Regions from separate parts of the Streptomyces sp. NPDC048142 genome, predicted to be linked through region 4. Evidence: riboswitches for the same ligand, from Rfam matches in the RefSeq annotation. Region 4 holds a riboswitch; each other region holds the start of a gene.
What was found. Region 4 has a riboswitch for cyclic di-AMP ahead of ACGF2Y_RS20265 (peptidoglycan DD-metalloendopeptidase family protein). Riboswitches for the same ligand answer to the same signal wherever they lie in the genome.

Region 1 (5,404 bases), on a different contig from region 4:
TCCGGAAGAACGCGTGGGCACTGTTGCCGATCAGGTTGATGGTCGTCTCGAAACCCGCGAACAGGATCACGAACGCCATGGCGGCGGCCTCGTTCTCGGTGAGGTGCTCGCCGTGGTCACTCGCCCGGATCAGGTCCGAGATCAGGTCGTCGCCGGGGTCCGCGCGCTTCTTGTGAATCAGCTCGGAGAGGTAGGCGCGAATCTTCTTCACGGAGCGGGCGACGCCGCCGCGCGGTCCGCCGCCGTGCCGGATCATCATCCCGGCCCAGTCACGGAAGTCGTCCTGGTCCTCGCGGGGTACGCCGAGCAGGTCGCAGATGGCGTAGATGGGGAGCGGGAAGGCGAATTCATGGATGAGGTCGGCTTCCCCCTTCTCCGCGAAGGCGTCGACGAGGCTGTCCGCCAGTTCCTGGACCCGTGGCGCGAAGAGCGCGGTCCGGCGCGGGGTGAACGCCTTGGACACGAGCCGGCGCAGCCTGGTGTGGTCCGGCGGGTCGATGTTGAGCAGGTGCGTCATGAGGCCCGCACCGCGTTCCCCCGGGATACCGGTCTTGGCGCGGCCCTGGGCGTCATCAGCGTGGTATTCGGGGTTCTTGGAGAGCCGGGCGTCGGCGAGTGCCTGCCGCGCGTCGGCGTAGCGGGTCACGAGCCACGCTTCCACCCCGGACGGCAGTTCCGTCCGGTGCACGGGCGCGTGCTCCCGCAGCCAGGCGTACGCGGGATACGGATCGGTCGCGAACTCCCAGGAGAAGAGTTCCGGAGTCGGGGTGTCGTTCACCTGGCGACGGTATCGGGCGCTTGTGCGGCGAGGGCCCACCGGCATGGCGTGGAGATCTCGACGACGACCGGACGCCCGCCCTCCCCTAGCCAGCTCCCGCCGTCCCGGCGGCCTGAGCCCCGCGAGCGCCGGCAGGCCTCCGGCGCGGACAGGAGAGGCACCGCTGCGGTTCGACGGGCCGGTGGAGTTCGCGACCTGGCGTTATGTCACCGAGGTGCTGACGAAGGCTCGGCCGGTGGGGCAGACCGCGCCGGCCACGCCGCTGAGACGCCTTCCTGGCCTGCGACTTGCGGGAGAACCTGCCGATTTGCGCCGACGCGGCGGGCTCATCATGCGGGGATTGCGCACGCTTCCGGCCGAGTTCGAGCCGGTCGGCCGTTCCGAAAAAAGTGACACTCTGTCAAGTCTGTGACTTTCACGTGATCTGCGCTGCATCGACTTGTGACATACGTTCGAGTCCCGCTAGGTTCACGGTTCGACGCGTCGGCCGCTCGTTGCTCACGCGTCACTTGTGTGCCGGCGCAGGACCCGATTCCTGCTGCGCGGCGCTCAGGTCACTCGCTCGTCAGTCGCACGGAAGGCATACCCATGGGCTCCGCGAACGGCAGACACCGCCGCCCTCGCCAGGCACCCGCCATCGTCGTCGCCGCAGGGGTGACGGGATCGGCCATCGCCATCCCGCTGCTCGGCGCCGGCGGCGCGCACGCGGCCGAGGCCACCACCTGGGACCGGGTCGCGGAGTGCGAGAGCGGCGGCACATGGAGCGCCGATCTCGGCAACGGCTACTACGGCGGGCTCCAGTTCTCGCAGGAGACCTGGTCGGCGTACGGCGGCACGGCGTTCGCGCCCCGCGCCGACCTCGCCAGCCGGTCCCAGCAGATCACCGTCGCCGAGAAGGTCCTGGACGACCAGGGCCCGAAGGCGTGGCCCAGCTGCGCGGCCATCTCCGGCCTCGCGACGGACGGCGGTCTGCCCGGCGTCGACCCGGGCGTCTCGCCGTCCCCCGACCCGTCCCCCGCCCCGACGACGACCCCGACCGACGAAGCGGACGCAACCGGTGAAACGGATGAATCCGGCAAGTCGGCTGAAACTGACGGGTCCGATGGGGCTGATGGGTCGGACGGGTTCGATGGGGCCAACAGGTCTGACGGGTCGGATGGGTCCGGCGAGCGCGGGAAGAGCGGCGCGGCGGACACGGAGGGCAATGGCGGTACGGAGAAGGGGAGCGAAGCCCCCGGCTCCTCGGTGACGCCCCCCGCCCCGCCGGCCTCCGGCGCCCCCGACGCCTCGACGGACGAGGACGGCAAGGCGGGCAAGCACCGGGGCGCCCCCGCGCCCGAGGAGGCCGACCCGGGCCGGGAGGGCGACCCCCGCGAGTCGGGCAGGCACGCCTCGCGCGGCGAGGGCGACGCGCGGAACGGCGGCGCGGCGACGGCCGGTGCGTACACGGTGCAGCCCGGGGACAACCTCTGGGCCATCGCCGGCGCACAGGACCTTCCCGGCGGCTGGACCGGCCTGTACGAGACGAACAAGGACCTCCTGGGCTCCGACCCGGATCTGATCCTGCCCGGCCAGAACCTGGATCTGGGCCTGGGTCAGGCCGCGGACCGGGGTGCGGATCAGGCCGCGGGCCAGGGTGCGGACCGAGGTGCGGACCAGAGTACGGATCGGGTCGCGCCGGAGAGCGCCGAGGGGCCCGCCGCCAACTGATCCAATCCGGGAGAAAACGCCCCCGAAATTCGGGCAGTTCAGAGGCCTATGTCCACTTTTGCGTAAGTGAGACATGGGTCTCTTTGCTTCAACTGGCGTGCCCCGTCCGGCCGGTCCGTGCGTATCGCGCCCGACCTGCGGAAACGGCCTGCCGGCCACGGCGAGTTCGGGGTTATTGCCCCCTATGTCCATCTTTGAATGTCGGGGTTGCCTGCGCTTACGGTCGGAGCCGCTCGCACCGCGGGCCCCGTCGACCGTCACGCCGAATCCTGCCGTCGGTCGAAGGGAACAGACGCGTAAGCGCCGTAGGCAGGAGCGGGGGACCCAGGTAGGCCGCCGGGTCCGGACGCCTCGTCGAACCGACGGGGACGTACGGGACCGGCTTGGGGTGAAGTCGCATGCGGCACCGTGCGACCGGGCAACTCATCAGCCCGAACCCGACAGCTCACCTCGTAGGCGTCGGTGAGGGGATTTCCATGCTGCTGAAGAGCAAGGGCAAGCACCGCCGCCCGTCCAAGGCCACCCGTATCGCCACCCTCGCGGGTGTCACCGGTGCCGCCGTCGCCGTCCCGCTGATGGGCGCGACCAGCGCTTCCGCCGCCTCCGTCGAGACCTGGGACGCCGTCGCCCAGTGCGAGTCCGGCGGCAACTGGTCCATCAACACCGGCAACGGCTACTACGGCGGACTGCAGTTCTCGCAGTCCAGCTGGGCCGCCGCCGGCGGTACGCAGTACGCCTCGCGCGCCGACCTGGCCTCCAAGGACCAGCAGATCGCCACCGCCGAGAAGCTCCTCGACCTGCAGGGCCCGGGAGCCTGGGCCTGCGCCGGCGCCGGCGGCCTCACCAACGACGGGGTGGACCCGGGCGTGAACACCGGCTCCGGCCAGGCGCAGCCCGAGCGCCAGGCCGAGCAGCCCACCACGCGCAGCGAGCAGCGCACCGCTCCGCAGGCCGAGAAGAAGGCCGAGACCAGGAAGACCGTCACCACCCCGACCGGCGAGAAGGTCCAGAAGGGCGACGGCGAGTACAAGGTCGAGGCCGGCGACACCCTGAGCAGCATCGCTCAGAAGGAAGGCGTCAAGGGCGGCTGGAGCAAGCTCTTCCAGCTCAACGACGACATCGTCAAGGACGCGGACCTGATCTTCCCGGGTCAGCAGCTCCACCTGAAGTGACCGTCAGCTCCACCTGAAGTGACCGTCGCCCTCCTCCCCGGAGGGGAGGCGTCCGGCAGCACTTCTCCCCGCACGGCTTCCCGGCCCGGCGCGCTCTTCCCCCCCGGCGCGCCGGGCCGGGTCTTCGCGAGCGGCGGGGGTCCGGGGGCCCGCATTCGTTCATTTCTTGTCGGCAGTACTGGTTACTGCCCAGTAGATTTCTAGAGATTTGTCCGTGATGCAGGTCCTTGGGTCCTTTTTCGTCCCAGGAGGCGGGCGGTCGGCTGGCCGACGCGGCCGGGCCCGATAGGCTCGTGTCGCAAGGCCACAGTGACCCTGCACAACCAGCGTCATATCCCAGAAGGAGATGCCTCGTGCCGTCCATCGACGTCGTCGTAGCCAGGGAAATCCTCGACTCCCGGGGCAACCCCACGGTCGAGGTCGAGGTTGGCCTCGACGACGGCAGCACGGGCCGTGCTGCTGTTCCGTCCGGCGCCTCCACCGGTGCGTTCGAGGCTGTTGAGCTTCGCGACGGCGACCCCAACCGTTACCAGGGCAAGGGCGTCGAGAAGGCCGTCCTCGCCGTCATCGAGCAGATCGGCCCGGAGCTCGTCGGGTACGACGCCACCGAGCAGCGCCTCATCGACCAGGCGATGTTCGACCTGGACGCCACCGAGAACAAGGCCTCGCTCGGCGCGAACGCCATCCTCGGCGTCTCGCTGGCCGTCGCGCACGCCGCCTCCGAGGCGTCCGACCTGCCGCTCTTCCGCTACCTCGGCGGCCCGAACGCGCACCTGCTGCCCGTTCCGATGATGAACATCCTGAACGGCGGCTCGCACGCCGACTCCAACGTGGACATCCAGGAGTTCATGATCGCCCCGATCGGCGCGGAGTCCTTCTCCGAGGCCCTGCGCTGGGGCGCGGAGGTCTACCACACGCTCAAGAAGGTCCTCAAGACCAAGGGCCTGTCCACCGGACTCGGCGACGAGGGCGGCTTCGCCCCGAACCTGGACTCCAACCGCGCCGCCCTGGACCTCATCGTCGAGGCCATCAAGGAGGCCGGCTACGTCCCGGGCCGTGACGTGGCGCTCGCGCTCGACGCCGCCGCTTCCGAGTTCTACAAGGACGGCGTCTACGAGTTCGAGGGCAAGTCCCGCTCGGCCGCCGAGATGACCGCGTACTACGAGGAGCTCGTCTCCGCGTACCCGCTGGTCTCCATCGAGGACCCGCTGTACGAGGACGACTGGGCCGGCTGGAAGACCATCACCGACCGCATCGGCGCCAAGGTCCAGATCGTCGGCGACGACCTCTTCGTCACCAACCCCGAGCGCCTGGCCCGCGGCATCGAGGAGGGCTCCGCCAACGCCCTGCTCGTCAAGGTCAACCAGATCGGTTCGCTGACCGAGGCCCTGGACGCCGTCGAGCTGGCCCAGCGCAACGGCTTCAAGTGCATGATGTCGCACCGCTCCGGCGAGACCGAGGACGTCACCATCGCCGACCTCGCCGTCGCCGTGAACTGCGGCCAGATCAAGACCGGCGCCCCGGCCCGTTCGGACCGCGTCGCCAAGTACAACCAGCTGCTGCGCATCGAGGAGATCCTCGACGACGCCGCGGTGTACGCGGGCCGCTCCGCCTTCCCGCGCTTCAAGGGCTGACCCGTAGCCACCGGACGGTAGCCTCCGCCCGTCCCCGCACCCGGTCCCGTACCGTGTGCGGGGACGGACGTGTGTAACGGGGAGGCGGGAGACATGGCCGGGAAGGACCG
Region 2 (5,404 bases), on a different contig from region 4:
GTTAGGCCAGCCAAGGCCCGTCGCCCTTGCGGAACAGTGCTACAGCTCAAGGAGCCGCTGCTGCGTGAGCGATGCGTGAGCGGACGTTCTGGCAGAGCCCGCTTCCGTCCGGACCACGCGGCACTGCCCACCCCGTCCGACCAGGCAGTCCGGGACAACGCAACATAGCCCGGCACCACCTACCCGCTCCCGGCCAGGACTTTTAATCCGTTGGTTGTGGGTTCGAGTCCCACACGGCCTACTGGTCACCGGGCCCGGAGGAACCCCCTCCGGCCCGACACGAAACGCCTCGGCCTGCTCCGGCAGGACGAGGCGTTTCGCTGTGAGGGGCCGCTTGTCCGAGGCCGCTCGTACGGGGCCGGGCCGGGGATGTCGGGTGTGGCCGCCGGTGATCAGGCGGAGCCCGGCGCGGAGGTGAGGTACCGCTCGCCGTAACTGGTCAGAGGCGCGCCGGGAATGCCGTAGAGTTGTGTCTACCGACGCGGGGTGGAGCAGCTCGGTAGCTCGCTGGGCTCATAACCCAGAGGTCGCAGGTTCAAATCCTGTCCCCGCTACTGAAGACCCGGGCCCGGCACGCACAGCGTGCCGGGCCCGAGTCGTTTTCCGGTGCCGCGATGTTCCGGCTTGACCTTGACGCAGCGTAAAGATCTAGCGTTTCCGGCATGGAGTGGTCCATTCAGGAAATCGCCAGAAAAGCCGGCACCACGAGCCGCACGCTCCGGCACTACGGGGACCTCGGTCTCCTCACGCCGAGCCGGATCGGGAGCAACGGCTACCGCTACTACGACCAGGACGCCCTCGTCCGGCTGCAGCGCATCCTGCTGCTGCGGGAGCTCGGACTGTCGCTGCCCGCCATCAAGGACGTGCTCGCGGGGCAGCGGGACACGGCGGTGGCGCTGCGGGCGCATCTGCGGCTGCTCGAACAGGAGCAGGCGCGCATCGGGCGGCAGATCGCCTCGGTGCGGACCACTCTCCACAAGACCCAGGAGGGGATGGAACTCATGGCCGACGAAGTGTTCGACGGTTTCGACCACACCGCCCACGAGCAGGAGGTGACCGAGCGCTGGGGCCGGGACGCGTACGAGGAGGGCGACCGCTGGTGGCGTTCGCTCGGGGAGCGGGAGAAGCGGGCGTTCCAGGACGAGCACGAGGCCCTCGCGCGCGACTGGGGGCGGGCCAGGGAGGCCGGGCTCGCCGCGGAGGGGGCCGAGGCGCAGGAGCTCGCCCGTCGGCACTGCGCATGGCTGTCGTCGGCCAGGGAGCCCAGCCGCTCGTACGTGATCGGGCTCGGGGAGATGTATGCCGCCGATCCCCGCTTCGCGAAGAACTACGATCGCCACGGGGACGGCACCGCCGCCTTCGTACGGGACGCGCTGACGGTCTACGCGGAACACCGGCTCTCCGACTGACCGCCAAGGGCCGGGCTGCCGTCCGCTTCCCCCTATTCGGCCGATGCCCGGTCGCCGCCCGGCGCGGCTCCGGGAAGCCTGGACCGGGCGCGGTACCGTCCGCAGCCGTGGGTGGACCGGGCAGGAGTGCACAGGTGGGGATGGCCGAGAGACGGCGTAGCGGCACGGCGGGGAGCATCGACGCCGTGGGCCGTGCGGTGTTCGGGTCTCCGGAGGGCAATGTGACGCCCGGCAGCCGGGGGTCACGCCGGTTCGTCCGGATGCTGCCCGCCCTGCTGATCGTCGGCGGGCTGGTGTTCGACTCACTGTCCCCGCCCAACTTCACCGCCGTTCCCCTGTTCGTCGCGGCCCCGCTGATCGCCGCACCGTTCTTCTCGCTGTCCCGGACCGTCCGCACCGACATCGCCGCGCTCCTCTCCGTCATCGCGATGCGGCTCGCCGACGGGACGTCCACCCAGGTGGTCCCCGTCATCGAGATGATCACCGTGCTCACCGCCTCGGTGCTCGCCATCGTCATCAACGGGGTCGTGCGGCGCAGCAACGAGCAGCTGGCCTCGGCCCGGGTCATCGCGGAGACCGCCATGCGGGCCGTGCTGCCGACGCCGGCCGAGCGGATCGGCGGGCTCCAGGTCGCGGCGCGGTACGAGGCGGCGCAGGCGGACGAGTTCGTGGGCGGCGACCTGTTCGCCGTCGCGGACACCCCGTACGGGGTACGCGTGGTGGTCGGCGACGTACGCGGCAAGGGGCTGGGCGCCGTGGAGGCGGTGGCGGTGATCATCGGGGCGTTCCGGGAGGCCGCAGAGCAGGAGCGTTCGCTGGAGGGCGTCGCGCAGCGGCTGGAGCGGGCGCTGGCACGGGAGGGGACGCGGCGGTACGGGCTGGACGCCATGGAGGGGTTCATCACCGCCGTGCTGGCCGAGATCCCGCCCGGCTCGGCCTCGCTGCGCCTCGTCAACCGCGGTCACCCCGAGCCGATCCTGCTGTACGCGGACGGCGCCCTGGAGGAGCTCGCGCCCTCGGTGCCCGCGCTGCCGCTGGGGATGGACCTGGGGGTGTGGCCGGACCGGGCCGACGAGTGGGCGATGCCCGCAGGGGCGACGCTCCTCGCCTTCACGGACGGCCTGTCGGAGGCCCGGGACGCGAACGGGGTCTTCTACGATCCGGCGGCCCGGCTGCGCGGCCGGATCTTCCCGGGGCCGGAGGAGCTGCTGTCGGCGCTGACCGACGACGTACGGCTGCACACCGGGGGGCGGACCACGGACGACATGGCGCTGATCGCGGTCGCCCGGCCGGCGGAGGGGCAGCCCGTGCGCCGGACGACGGTGAGGATCGTGGGCCGGGGCGATGACACGGTGCGTAACTGAAGGGCACCGCTCCGCATAACATTTGACATACCGTCAGAAAATGAGGTGCGGCTGAGGCTCGGTCAAGTCGCCCGATTCCACCCGCTTGTGACCTGTATATCCCTGCTGTGTTCGTTAATGATCAACAGGAACAGCTTGGAATTGGGCACATGCTTCTATTAACGTTCGATAACGCAGCGCGGTCGTCACAGTCGTCGTCAGAGACGGCGCCGCGCGCGAGCGCCGAATTCCGCAAGGGAACCGGGGAACCACCTACATGGGGTGAATCGGACGCCTGTGTCTCGTGAGAGACGGAGGGGCCCGTAGGAGACCTTCCTGCTCCGAACCCGTCAGCTAACCCGGTAGGCGAGAAGGAAGGAAAGGAGTGCGCCCACGTGGCGTCCAACAAGCCTGCCCCTGAGGCCCCGTCACCCTTCAGTGCCGACACCTTCGGTGGCGCGGAGCGGTCCTGGGAAGAGTGGAACCCCACCGAGGAGTCCATCCGTCCCGTGCGCGGCAGGCACCGCGTGTCCAAGCAGCGTGGTCTGGCCCGTAGTTCCACCGTCCTCGGAGTCGGCGTCATAGCGGCCGTCGGTGCGGGCGGCATGGCCACCGCGCAGGACAAGGCGCCGGTCTCCATCACTCTTCCCGATTCCATCTCGGACAACCTCCCCGACGCCACGTCTCTTCCCGGCGTCGGGTCCTTCATGTCGGACGACGCGGAGACGGCCCCGGTCGCCTCGTCCGCGCCGCTCACCACCGCCGGTCTCACCAGCGCCGAGGCCGAGCAGGGCGCCACCGACGCGGGCGAGGCCCTGCGCGCCCGGATCCTCCAGCAGGCCGAGCAGCAGCAGGCCAGCGCCGACGCCGAGGCCAAGGCCACCGCCGAGAACGCCGCGGCCGAGAAGGCGGCGCAGGAGGCCAAGAAGCAGCAGGACCAGGCCGAGGCGGAAGCCGCCGCGAAGAAGAAGGCGGCGGAGGAAGCGGCGGAGAAGAAGAAGGAGGCCGAGCGGCTCGCCAAGCTCGCCGCCAGCTACTCCCTCCCCACCTTCTCGTACACGATCACCTCGACCTACGGTCAGTCCGGCGCGCTCTGGTCCTCCGGCCAGCACACCGGTCTCGACTTCGCCGGGTCGGCCGGTGCGCCGCTCAAGGCCGTGCACAGCGGCACGATCACGTCGGCCGGCTACTCCGGTTCGTACGGCTACCGCACGGTGCTCCAGCTGGAGGACGGAACCGAGATCTGGTACGCCCACCAGTCCTCGATCGAGGTCTCCGTCGGCCAGAAGGTCACCACGGGCCAGACCATCGGCCGGATGGGCGACAGCGGCAACGTGACCGGCGTCCACCTCCACCTTGAGGTCCGCACCGCGGGCGGTTCCGCGATGGACCCGATGGCCTGGCTGAACAGCAAGGGCCTGAACGTCTGAAACCCCCGGCCCCCCGGCCGACGTCCTTCGTCGCCACCCCGAAACTCCGGCAGCCCTGACGCACACCCCCCGACGCCAGGGCTGCCGGTCTGTCCGGGGACGGCACGGTTCCGGGGACGGCACGGTTCCTTGGGGGGCATGGTTCCTGGGCGACACGGTTCCTTCCCGGTGGAGGTGGGGAGGTACGGTCGCGCGGCGGTGGAGGAATGAGGAATACCGCCCACCGTCCACCCCGTTGGACCCTCACATGACTTCCGCGCGCACTCTCGGCACCTCGGGCCTCCGGGTCTTCCCCCTCGCCCTCGGCGGCAGCGTCTTCGGCTGGACGGCGGACGAGCAGTAGTCCTTCGCCGTCCTGGACGCGTACGTCGCGGCCGGCGGCAACTTCATCGACACCGCTGACGCGTACTCCGCCTGGGTCGAGGGCAACGAGGGCGGCGAGTCGGAGACCGTCATCGGCAGGTGGCTCGCCTCCCGCGGCAACCGGTCCGACATCGTCGTCGCCACCAAGGCCGGCGCCCACCCCGACCACCGTGGCCTGGCCGCCGGCACGATCAAGGGCGCCGCCGAGGCTTCGCTGCGCCGGCTCGGCACCGACCACATCGACCTCTACTACACGCACTTCGACGACGAGACCGTCCCGGTCGAGGAGATCATCACCGCCCTCGACCAGCTGGTGAAGGACGGCAAGGTGCGGCACATCGCCGCCTCCAACATCAGCCCCGAGCGCCTGCGGGCCTCCCTGGACTTCTCCGAGCGCGAGGGCCTCGCCCGGTACGTCGCGCTCCAGCCCCACTACAACCTGGTCTCCCGCGACACCTACGAGGGCGCCCTCCAGGACACCGCGGCCCGCGCCGGCCTCGCCGCCGTCCCGTACTACGCGCTCGCCTCCGGTTTCCTCACCGGCAAGTACCGCCCCGGTACGAAGGTGGAGAGCGTCCGCTCCGCGAAGGCGGGCGGCCATCTGGAGTCGGAGCAGGGCCGCAGGGTGCTGGCCGCCCTCGACCGGGTCGCCGGGGAACGCAACGCCGAGATCGCGACGGTCGCCCTCGCCTGGCTCGCCGCGCAGCCGACCGTCGCCGCCCCGATCGCCTCCGCCCGTACGGTCGAGCAGCTCCCCGCCCTCGTCGCGGTCGCCGATCTGCGGCTGACGGACCGGGAACTCGCCCTGCTCACCGAGGCGTCGGCCTGAGACCATCCCTGCCGTCCGTCGCCGACGCTA
Region 3 (5,404 bases), on a different contig from region 4:
TCGAGGGTGCCGCCGCGGTACTGCGCGGTGGCCAGCGAACCCAGGGCGTGCCGGGCGGTGTTGAGGCGGTCGGTGCGGCGGGCGGCCTCGTCGGTCAGGTCCTCGACGGTGCGGGTGGCGGCGGCCGCCTTCTCCTTCGCCCCGTTGTACTTCTCGGTGGCGACCTCGGCGTCGTGGTACAGCCGGTCGACCTTCGCCTTGACCTGCGTGGCGGTGGGGGCCGGTTCGGCGGGGGCCGCGCCCGCTCCGGTGACCGAGCCGGCGGTGGCGGCCCCGGCGAGCGCCAGGGTGGCGGCGGTGCGGGCAGCAGGGCCGGCGAACGGGCGCTGCTTGGGTTTTCGGTGAGCTGACCTGCGGTGCGCTGCCACGGGGATGGCATCCTTTCTGTCGGCTGCCCGCCGGGAGATACCGGCGGGTCCGTGAAGGACGCTAATCCGGGTGCGGGGAAAAGAGTCACCATGACAGCTATTGCCCTGATGTGACGTTTCGCCGGTCGCATTCGATCGGGAATGGGGTCCTATTGCAGGGCGATTCGCTCACGGCCGAGAAGGCGCACGAGGAAGGTGCAAAAGGAAGGCTTGCCTCACTGCACGGTGAAACACTGGCCATGGCTAGGCTCCGGATCCATGGACGTACTCATCAATGTCTTCGTCGCCCTGCACATCATCGGCATCGCCTCCCTGCTGGGCGGCTTCCTGACGCAGATGAAGGCCATGGGGGCGGGGACCGCCCGCTTCGTCCCCGCGATGCTTCACGGCGCGCTGACCATGCTGGTCACCGGTGTCGCCCTGGTCGGCCTCAACCAGGCCGACGATCAGGCCGTGAACAACGTCAAGATCGGCATCAAGCTGGCGCTGCTGGTCGTGATCCTCGCCTTGGTCTACGTCAAGCGGGACGACGAGAAGGTCGACAAGGGCGCGTTCGCGGCGGTCGGCGGGCTGACGGTCGCCAACATCTTCATCGCCACCGTCTGGACATGAGGTGAGGCGTTCCGGGAACGACCGCTGAAGAGCCGCCCCCGGCCCCGTACGCGTACTGCTGCTACGTACCGGTCCTACGCGTTCTGGCGCTACCTACTGCCCCTACCTACTGCCCCTACGCGCTGCCCCTACGCACTGTTGCTACGCCGGGCGCACGCTTCCGTAGATCGGCATGGAGTAGATCGACTCCTCGCGCACGTTCGCACCCGGCTTCGGGGCGTGGATCATCATCCCGTCGCCCTTGTAGATGCCGACGTGGCTGATGTCGTCGTAGAAGAAGACCAGGTCCCCGGGGAGCAGGTCGGAGGTGGCGACCCGGGTTCCGACGTTCACCTGGTCCCAGGTCGTCCGGGGCAGGGTCACGCCCGCCTCCCGCCACGCCGCCTGCGTCAGCCCCGAGCAGTCGTAACTGGACGGGCCCGACGCGCCCCAGACGTACGGCTTCCCGATCTGGGCGCGGGCGAAGTCCAGCACCTTCTCCGCCTTGGCGGCGTAACCGCTGCCCGTGCCGGTGCCGGAGCCCGACCCCGTGCCCGTACCGGATCCGGAGCCCGTTCCCGAACCGCCGCTGGACTCCTTCGCGGCCTCCTCGCGGGCCTTCTCCTCCGCCTCGGCCTTCTCCTTCGCCTCGGCGGCCTGCCGGGCGGCCAGCTTCGCCGCCTTCTCCTTGGCCTCGGCCTCCTTCTTGCGCTCCAGCTCCGCCAGCCGCGCCTTCTCCTCGGCGGTCAGCCGGGACAACAGGCCGCGGGCCTCGGTGAGCTTGGTCTGCACGTCCTTCTTGCTGGAGGCGCGTGTGGCCTGCGTCTCGGTGAGGGTCTCCAGGCTCTTCACCGCCTCCGCGCGCTTCTTCGCCGCCGCCGCCTGCTGCGTACGGAAATCGGTGACGGCCTTCTGCTGCCTCTCTGTCGCCCGGTCCATGAGCCGGCTCTGGTCGAAGTACCCCTGCGGGTCGTCCGCCAGGAAGAACGTCGCCGTGGGCGCGATGCCGCCGCTGCGGTACTGGGCCGCCGCGTAGGAGCCCAGCGCGCGGCGCGCCTCGTTGATCTTCTCGGTCCGCTTCGCCACGTCCGCGAGCAGCGTGGCGACCTTCTTCTGCTGCGTGGCGGAGGCGGCCTTGGCCCGGTTGTACTCCTGGGTCGCGGTGCCCGCCTGCCGGTACAGGGCGTCGACCTTCTTCTGCACTTCCTCGATGGTGGGCTTCGGCTCCGCGGGCGCGGCCGTGGCGCTCTGCGTGGAGAGCAACGTCACGGAGGCCAGCGCGGCCGTCGTCAGCCCGACGGCGGGAGTGGTGGTGCGCACCTTCGTGCGCGGCTTGCGATGCGATGCCAAGACCGGCATCTCCTTCCGTGGACCGCCTACCGGGTTAGCTGTCGGGTTCGGACGGAACGGAAGGCTGTCCTACGGTCCGGATGCGAGGGCACGGACCGATTCACCCCGGTTCTGCGTGTGGGTCCCCGGTTCCGAACTACCTGGAGGGCAGGACGGATTCGGCAGAGGTGTCCGTTAGGCGCGGTTCGCCTCAGGGAGGTACGGATCACCTGACCGAGCACGCTAGCCAACCCGTGGCACCGCTGGGAAGGAGCATGAGCGATATGCCCGATACATTTTCGTGACCTTTTCGGATCATGGGCCACACACCCCTTCCGACCGGGCACTCCTTCACGGAACGTGGGCGTCCGCTCTCCGTGCGTACCGGTGGCGTACGGGTGCCGAGGGCTGCTTCCGGCCTTCGGCCGAAGGTTGTCAGTCCGGCAGCCTAAACTCGGGAGGCGATGAGCAGCCTCTTTGACGACAGTTTCCTGACCGGCCTCCAGCCCGCGGAGGACGGCCCCCCGCCGCCCCCCGAGGACCACGCGCCCGAAGCGGTGCCGGAGGGACTCTTCGAGGGCGTCTACGACGCGCCCCCGCCGCCCCGGGACGGGTATTACCGGGACGGCCACCCGCGCCCGGTGATCGACGCCGCGGCGCTGCTCGACGGGCTGAACACCGAGCAGCGCGCCGCCGTCGTGCACGCCGGATCCCCGCTGCTCATTGTCGCCGGGGCCGGCTCCGGCAAGACCCGGGTGCTCACCCACCGCATCGCCCACCTGCTGGCCGAGCGCGGCACGCACCCCGGGCAGATCCTCGCGATCACCTTCACCAACAAGGCCGCGGGCGAGATGAAGGAGCGCGTCGAGCAGCTCGTCGGCCCGCGCGCCAACGCCATGTGGGTCATGACCTTCCACAGCGCGTGCGTCCGCATCCTGCGCCGCGAGTCGAAGAAGCTCGGCTTCACCTCGTCCTTCTCGATCTACGACGCCGCCGACTCCAAGCGCCTGATGGCCCTGGTCTGCCGCGACCTCGACCTGGACCCCAAGCGCCACCCGCCGAAGTCCTTCACCGCCAAGGTCTCCAACCTCAAGAACGAGCTCATCGACGAGGAGACCTTCGCCGGGCAGGCTGCCGATGGCTTCGAGAAGACCTTGGCCCAGGCGTACGCGCTTTACCAGGCCCGCCTGCGCGAGGCCAACGCCCTGGACTTCGACGACATCATCATGACGACGGTCCACCTCCTCCAGGCCTTCCCGGACGTCGCCGAGCACTACCGCCGCCGCTTCCGCCACGTCCTGGTCGACGAGTACCAGGACACCAACCACGCCCAGTACACGCTGGTACGGGAGCTGGTCGGCCCGGCCGGAGAGGCCGACGCCCCCGCCGAGCTGTGCGTGGTGGGCGACGCGGACCAGTCGATCTACGCCTTCCGGGGCGCGACCATCCGCAACATCCTCCAGTTCGAGGAGGACTACCCGAGCGCGACGACGATCATGCTGGAGCAGAACTACCGCTCCACGCAGACGATTCTCTCCGCCGCCAACGCCGTCATCGAGCGCAACGAGAGCCGCCGCCCCAAGAACCTCTGGACCAACGCCGGCTCCGGCGCCCGCATCACCGGCTATGTCGCGGACACCGAGCACGACGAGGCGCAGTTCGTCGCCGACGAGATCGACCGGCTCACCGACGCGGGCGACGCCAAGGCGGGCGACGTCGCCGTCTTCTACCGGACCAACGCCCAGTCCCGTGTCTTCGAAGAGATCTTCATCCGCGTCGGCCTGCCCTACAAGGTCGTCGGCGGCGTGCGCTTCTACGAGCGCAAGGAGGTCCGGGACGTCCTGGCCTACCTCCGGGTCCTCGCCAACCCCGAGGACACCGTCCCGCTGCGCCGCATCCTCAACGTCCCCAAGCGCGGCATCGGCGACCGCGCCGAAGCGATGATCGACGCCCTGTCGATGCGGGAGAAGATCTCCTTCCCGCAGGCACTGCGCCGGGTGGACGAGGCGTACGGCATGGCCGCCCGCTCGTCCAACGCCGTCAAGCGCTTCAACACGCTGATGGAGGAGCTGCGCACGATCGTCGAGTCCGGCGCCGGGCCCGCCGTCGTGCTGGAAGCGGTCCTGGAGCGCACGGGCTATCTCGCCGAGCTCCAGGCCTCCACCGACCCGCAGGACGAGACCCGCATCGAGAACCTCCAGGAACTCGCCGCCGTCGCCCTCGAATTCGAGCAGGAGCGGGGCGAGACGGAGGGCGCGGGGACGCTCGCGGAGTTCCTGGAGAAGGTCGCGCTCGTCGCGGACTCCGACCAGATCCCCGACGAGGACGAGGACGGCTCCGGGGTCATCACGCTGATGACCCTGCACACCGCGAAGGGCCTGGAGTTCCCGGTCGTCTTCCTCACCGGCATGGAGGACGGCGTCTTCCCGCACATGCGGGCCCTCGGCCAGACCAAGGAGCTGGAGGAGGAGCGCCGCCTCGCGTACGTCGGCATCACCCGCGCCCGCGAACGGCTCTATCTGACCCGGGCCGCGATGCGCAGCGCCTGGGGCCAGCCCTCGTACAACCCGCCCTCGCGGTTCCTGGAGGAGATCCCGGAGCAGCACCTGGACTGGAAGCGCAAGGGCCCGATGGCCGCCCCCGCGGGACCCACCTCCGGCATCACGTCCTCGCTGTCCTCCTCCCGCTCCCGCACCGGCCCCTCGGGCTTCGCGACCCGGCGCGGCACGGAGAAGCCGACGGTCACCCTGGTGGCCGGCGACCGGGTCACGCACGACCAGTTCGGGCTCGGCACGGTGACGGCTGTCGAGGGCTTCGGCGACCAGGCCAAGGCGACGGTCGACTTCGGCGACGAGCGCCCGAAGAAGCTGCTGCTGCGGTACGCACCGGTCGAGAAGCTGTAGACGGCGAGAGATATACGGGCGAGGCAGCAGAAAGCGGGAGGGAGGGCCGAGGGCCCTCCCTCCCGCTTCCGGGTGTCCGTCTCAGGTCGGGTTGAGGCCCTTGCTGCGCAGCCACGCCAGCGGGTCGATCGCCGAACCGCCGCCCGGCCGGACCTCGAAGTGCAGGTGCGGACCGGTGGAGTTGCCCGAATTCCCGGAGTACGCGATGACGTC
Region 4 (5,404 bases):
TTCGCGGGCGGTGTCCTGGAGCGGATACCGGCCGGGCCCGGGGTGGGCATGCCTTCGGACGGGCTCGTGGTGCCGAGCCCGCCCCGGCGTGCGCTCCCCCTGCTGGAGCCATGACCGTACGACTGCTGGAGCCGTGACCGCTACGACCGCTACAGCGGCAGAAGGTCGGGACGCTTCGCCTCTACGTGGTCGCCGGAGGACTCTCCGCGCAGCCGTCGCCCGATCCACGGCACCAGGTATTCGCGGGCCCACTGGATGTTGTCGCGCCGCTCGTCGAAGGGGCTGCGCTGGGCCTGCGGCGGCCAGGGCTGGTCGGGGTCGGCGGGCACGTCGTGGCCGAGGACCTGTGCGGCGCGCAGCGCGACGCGGGTGTGGCCCTCGGGCGAGAGGTGCAGCCGGTCGTTGTCCCAGGCGCGCCGGTCCTGGACCGAGCGGAGCGACCACAGGTCCAGCACGGGGCAGTGGTAGCGGTCGGCGATGGCCCGGAGATGCACGTTGTAGGTGGCGATCTTGCCGCGCATGTGGCGCAGCACCGGAACGCCCCGGGTGTCGAAGCCGGTGGTGACCATGACCGTGCCGACGGCGTTGCTCAGGTCGGCGACCGCCCGCTCGAAGCGCTCGGCGAGGTCGTCGGGGTCGGTGCCGGGCCGGATGATGTCGTTGCCGCCCGCGCAGAAGCTGACCAGGTCGGGGGCCAGTTCCTTGGCGCGCGGGATCTGCTCCTCGACGATCTGGTCGAGGAGACGTCCTCGTACGGCGAGATTGGCGTAGCGGAAGTCCCCGTGCGGGGAGTCCTCGGGGCCGGCCGCCGCGTCGGGGGCCGGGAGCCGGTCGGCGAGGAGGACCGCGAAGCGGTCCGCCCAGCCGACGAAGGTGCCGCCGGGGCCGGGGTCGCCGACTCCCTCGGTGAAACTGTCGCCAATCGCCGCGTACGACCCGATGATGTGCTGCTGGTTGTTTCTCGAATCGTCTGCCACAAGCACTTATCCTGCATCGTTCGATGTGACTTACGCGACCGTAATACGGGGTTGACGCGTGGTGAGATAGACCACCCGGTCAGTTGCAGTAAAGCCGGAATAAAGAGAGGGGCGGTGCGCCGCCGCGCACCGCCCCTCGTCACTTCTCGCCCCGCTCGGTCAGACGGAGACGCCGTGCTGACGCAGGTACGCGATCGGGTCGACGTCCGAGCCGTAGCTCGGGCCGGTGCGGACCTCGAAGTGCAGGTGCGGGCCGGTGGAGTTGCCGGTGGAGCCGGAGAGGCCGATCTGCTGGCCGCCGGTGACGGTCTGGCCGACGGAGACGTTCAGCGCGGACTGGTGGGCGTACTGGGAGTACATGCCGTCCTCGTGCTTGATGACGACCTCGTTGCCGTACGAGCCGCCGTAGCCGGCCGAGACCACGGTACCCGGCCCGATCGCGAGGACGGGGGTGCCGGAGGCGGCCTGGAAGTCCGAGCCGGTGTGGTAGCCGCTGGACCAGCTGGCGCCGGAAGCGCGGTACTGGGTGGTGACGTTGGCGCTGGCCAGCGGGGCCGACCAGCCGGAGCCGGTGGCCTCGGAGGAGCCGGCCGGCGTCGAGCTGCCGGAGCCCTCGGAGTCGTCGGCGGAGACCGTGTCCGCCTTCGGGTCCTTCTTCGGAGCGGCCTTGGGTGCCGGTTCGGCCTTCTTCGGGGCTGCTTTGGGAGCCGCGGACTTGGGAGCCGCGGACTTCTCTGCCGGGGCGGAGCCCTTGGCGCCGAGGGTCAGCTTCATGCCCGGGTGGATCAGGCTGGGGTTCTCTCCGACGGTGGAGCGGTTGTCCTGGTACAGCTTCTCCCACCCGCCCTTGAGCCGGTGCTCGGCGGCGATCTTCGACAGGTAGTCGCCGGGGACGACGGAGTACGTCTTCGGGGCGGCCTTCGACGCGGCCGGGGCGGTCGACGGGGCGGTGTGCGCGGCGGCGACCGAGGCGGCGGCGGGCTTCGCGGCCGGAGCGGCCCGGTCCGCGGCACTCGCGACGGTGGCGCCGATGAGCGGGAGGGCGAGTACGGCGCCGCCGGTCCCTGCGGCGAGGACGCCGCGGGAGATCGGGCCGGACTTCGGACGACGGTGCTTACCCTTTGCGGGCATGGGGAAGTTCCTCTCCGGCGCCTGCGAGGTGAGCTGTCGGGTTCGGGCTGGAGATGCCCGGTCGCGTTGCGGCGACTTCACCCCGAGCCGGTCCGGATCGCTCCGGATCGGCGGCTTACCTGGTTCCCCCGCTCCTGCCACGCGTGAGTGGGTGGGTGCGAATTCCGGGCGGCGGCAGGATTAGGCGGTCCGTCCGGATTGCGGCGACCGTAAACGAGTCAGGACGACAGGAACAAGCCACCGGTTGCGCACCTGAATCATCGATTCAATATCGCCCCGGATTTCCCGTCACACTCCGTGGATGACGGATCTTGAATTTCCGTACGGGCAACGGGAATGCCCCGGGACGCGCTCACCACGGTCCGTCACGGATATGATCCCGCTCACCTCTGGAATCCCATCTCCCCCATTAGCGGGGCATGTTCTGCGAAATACACCAATACGGACATGCCGCAGGCGCCACCCCTGACGCCGGGTCAGCCCGGCCCGCGTGGCACCCCGCACCGGGTACCCGACCGTGATGATTTTCTGTCGAATCGATGTCGTATCGTCACGGGAGCGCCCTCGCCGGCGAGCCGCGCCGACGCCAGAGACCCCAGAGGAGCCACCGTGACGCAGCAGGTGCCGCAGGTCCCGCCGACAGAGACCGCGCTGACCGGAGTCCGCAACTTCCGCGACGTGGGCGGTCTTCCCACCACGGACGGGCGGCACACCGCCTTCGGCCGGCTCTACCGCAGCGGTCACCTGGCGCACGCCACCGCCGAGGACGCGGCCTTCCTCGGCGGACTCGGACTGCACACGATCTTCGACTTCCGTAATTCCGCCGACCACCAGCTCGACGGGTACGACATCGAGCTGACCGGTGTCCGCAATGTCAGCATTCCGCTCTCGGACCCGGCCGACGGCGCGGAGTTCTGGCGCATGGTGCGCGACGGGGACATCGAACAGCTGCGCTCCATCCTCTCGGGCGGCAAGGGCGCCGAGCGCATGATCCGGATGTACCGCTCGACGATCGTGGACCGCACCGCCGAGCACAGCCGCGTGCTGCACTCCCTGGCCGAGGACAGCGTCCCGGCCCTCATGCACTGCGCCGCGGGCAAGGACCGGGCCGGTCTCTCGATCGCGATCGCCCTGCTGGCGGTCGGCGTCGAGCCGGAGGCGATCGAGGAGGACTACCTCAAGTCCAACGACCTCCACCGCCGGTACAAGGTGAAGCGCACCGATATGTCCGAGTCCGGAATGTCTCCCGAGGTGATGGAGCTGCTGAACCCGCTCTTCGGGGCGCATTCCGACTACCTCGCGGCGGCGTTCACAGCCATCGAGGAGACCTGGGGAACGACCGACCGCTACCTGACCGAGGGGCTGAGGGTCTCCCCCGGGACCCGGGAACGACTGCGCGAGCGCCTGCTCGACCAGGGCTGACCCGGCCGGCGGCGATTCGGCCGGCGGCCCGCCGTCACGTGCTCACCGTCACCGGCCCGCCGTCACGTGCTCACCGTCACCGGCCCGCCTTCACTTGCCTGCCATCACCTGCCTGCCGTCACTTGCTTCCGGCGACCACGAAGAGCAGATAGAGGAAGCCCGCGATGATGTGGCCCGCCACCAGGTAGGCGAAGAGACGGATCACCACGCCGCGCGGCATCCGCTTCTCCTGCGGGTCCTCGTTCTCGCGACGTCCGGGGCCCAGCGGGTCGAAGTGTTCGGAATCGGACATGACGGTCCTCTCTGTCGGCCTCGCGGCCGGTGGAGCGAAGGATGCCGCCGGCGGGAACGGCCGGTCAGCGCGCGTGGAGGGCGTTGCCGAGGCAGAGCTCGGCGGCGGGACTCTGCAGCAGGGTGTGGACGAAGAGCAGCTCGGCGCCGCAGCGGTCGACGGCCGCGATCCGGTGCGGGGTGAGCGAGTCGAAGTGGGCGCTGTCACCGGGTTCGAGGTCGTGGACGGTGTCGCCGAGCCCGACCCGCAGCCGTCCCTCAAGGACGTACAGCCACTCCTCGCCGGGATGGACCCGGACCAGGTCGCCCTGGGCCCCGTACGGAACGCGCACCCGCAGCGCCTGCATCGCGCGGCCGGATCCGCCGGCCTGCCGGTACATCCAGCCGTCCGCCTCCGCCCCCTCGAAGCCGCCGCCGCGGACGATCGCGCCCCGTTCGGGCGGCTGCTCGCCGAGAAGCTCGGAGACCGTCGTACCGTAGATACGGGCCAGCCCCAGCAGCATCGGCAGCGAGGGCTGCCGGCGGCCGGTCTCCAGCCGGGAGAGATGGGCCGGGGAGAGCCCGGCCCGCTGAGCAGCGGTTTCCAGGGTCAGGCCACGGCCTCGGCGCAGGTCGCGCAGGCGGGGTGCGACGCCGGGGAGCTCGTCCGGCACCCCTTCGTCCGGAGGGTTCATGTCTCCATTGGGCCAGGACCTTTCCTCCGGGGCAATAATTTGCCCCGGAGGCAAACCGGGTCCCGGGCCGGTCAGCGGTTGGCCACGGCCTGCTTGACCAGGGTCCGGCCGAAGTCCCACATCAGTCCGCCGCCGCTGTGCGCGTCATCCATGACGGAGGTGAACGCCGCCACGAAGCGGTCCACCTCCGCGTCCCCGATGACCAGCGGCGGAATCAGCTTGATCACTTCCAGGTGGTCGCCGGAGACCTGGGTGAGGATCCGGTGCTTCTGGAGCAGCGGCACCACGACCATCTGAGCGAAGAGTCCCTTGCGGGCCGCCTGGAGCATGGTCCAGCGGCTGCGGAGTTTCAGCGACGACGGCCGGCCGAATTCGATGCCGATCATCAGTCCGCGGCCGCGGACCTCGTGCAGCAGCTCGTAGCGGTCCACCAGCGCCGCCAGCCGCTCGCGCAGCAGATCGCCGGTGCGCCGCGCGTTCGCTACGGTCTCCTCGTCCTCCATCACGGTCAGGACGGCGAGCCCGGCCGCCATCGCCTGGGCGTTGGAGCCGAAACTCGCCGAGTGGACGAGGACCCGGTCCATCGAGGAGTAGACCTTGCGGAAGATCCAGTCCTTGCCGAGGGTCGCGCCGACGGGCACATAGCCGCCGGAGAGCGCCTTGGCCACGCACACCAGATCGGGCTCCACGCCCTCCTCGTGCTGGTAGGCGTAGAAGTCCCCGGTCCGGCCGAGGCCGGTCTGCACCTCGTCGGCGATCAGGAGCGCCTTGTGCCGGTGCAGCAGCTCCTGCGCCTGCCGCAGATAGCCGGGCGGCGCGGCGTGCACGCCTTTGCCCTGGATCGGCTCCAGCACCAGGGCCGCGACATCGCCCCGCTTCAGCTCGCGGCGCAGCGCGTCCAGGTCGCCG

Region 1: another riboswitch for cyclic di-AMP. It lies ahead of ACGF2Y_RS15795 (transglycosylase family protein); the one in region 4 lies ahead of ACGF2Y_RS20265 (peptidoglycan DD-metalloendopeptidase family protein).
Region 2: another riboswitch for cyclic di-AMP. It lies ahead of ACGF2Y_RS35455 (M23 family metallopeptidase); the one in region 4 lies ahead of ACGF2Y_RS20265 (peptidoglycan DD-metalloendopeptidase family protein).
Region 3: another riboswitch for cyclic di-AMP. It lies ahead of ACGF2Y_RS29355 (NlpC/P60 family protein); the one in region 4 lies ahead of ACGF2Y_RS20265 (peptidoglycan DD-metalloendopeptidase family protein).

What each region holds. Positions count from the first base shown of each region.
Region 1 is NZ_JBIDBC010000010.1:107,125-112,528, reverse strand. Features, by position in the region: gene ACGF2Y_RS15810 (cytochrome P450) at 1-823, opposite strand, end outside; partial or broken gene ACGF2Y_RS15805 (hypothetical protein) at 933-1,190, shown strand; gene ACGF2Y_RS15800 (transglycosylase family protein) at 1,367-2,488, shown strand; cyclic di-AMP (ydaO/yuaA leader) riboswitch at 2,780-2,962, shown strand; gene ACGF2Y_RS15795 (transglycosylase family protein) at 2,965-3,660, shown strand; gene eno (phosphopyruvate hydratase) at 4,014-5,294, shown strand; gene ACGF2Y_RS15785 (septum formation initiator family protein) at 5,388-5,404, shown strand, end outside.
Region 2 is NZ_JBIDBC010000056.1:134-5,537, forward strand. Features, by position in the region: tRNA gene ACGF2Y_RS35440 (tRNA-Met) at 481-554, shown strand; gene ACGF2Y_RS35445 (MerR family transcriptional regulator) at 663-1,409, shown strand; gene ACGF2Y_RS35450 (PP2C family protein-serine/threonine phosphatase) at 1,550-2,773, shown strand; cyclic di-AMP (ydaO/yuaA leader) riboswitch at 2,984-3,136, shown strand; gene ACGF2Y_RS35455 (M23 family metallopeptidase) at 3,148-4,182, shown strand; partial or broken gene ACGF2Y_RS35460 (aldo/keto reductase) at 4,430-5,374, shown strand; gene ACGF2Y_RS35465 (PrsW family intramembrane metalloprotease) at 5,402-5,404, opposite strand, start outside.
Region 3 is NZ_JBIDBC010000030.1:61,385-66,788, reverse strand. Features, by position in the region: gene ACGF2Y_RS29365 (NlpC/P60 family protein) at 1-368, opposite strand, end outside; gene ACGF2Y_RS29360 (hypothetical protein) at 627-980, shown strand; gene ACGF2Y_RS29355 (NlpC/P60 family protein) at 1,122-2,309, opposite strand; cyclic di-AMP (ydaO/yuaA leader) riboswitch at 2,317-2,483, opposite strand; gene pcrA (DNA helicase PcrA) at 2,753-5,191, shown strand; gene ACGF2Y_RS29345 (peptidoglycan DD-metalloendopeptidase family protein) at 5,273-5,404, opposite strand, start outside.
Region 4 is NZ_JBIDBC010000015.1:70,939-76,342, reverse strand. Features, by position in the region: gene ACGF2Y_RS20275 (STM4011 family radical SAM protein) at 1-114, shown strand, start outside; gene ACGF2Y_RS20270 (SGNH/GDSL hydrolase family protein) at 150-977, opposite strand; gene ACGF2Y_RS20265 (peptidoglycan DD-metalloendopeptidase family protein) at 1,137-2,108, opposite strand; cyclic di-AMP (ydaO/yuaA leader) riboswitch at 2,112-2,272, opposite strand; gene ACGF2Y_RS20260 (tyrosine-protein phosphatase) at 2,718-3,530, shown strand; gene ACGF2Y_RS20255 (DUF6126 family protein) at 3,649-3,822, opposite strand; gene ACGF2Y_RS20250 (helix-turn-helix domain-containing protein) at 3,887-4,495, opposite strand; gene ACGF2Y_RS20245 (aspartate aminotransferase family protein) at 4,567-5,404, opposite strand, start outside.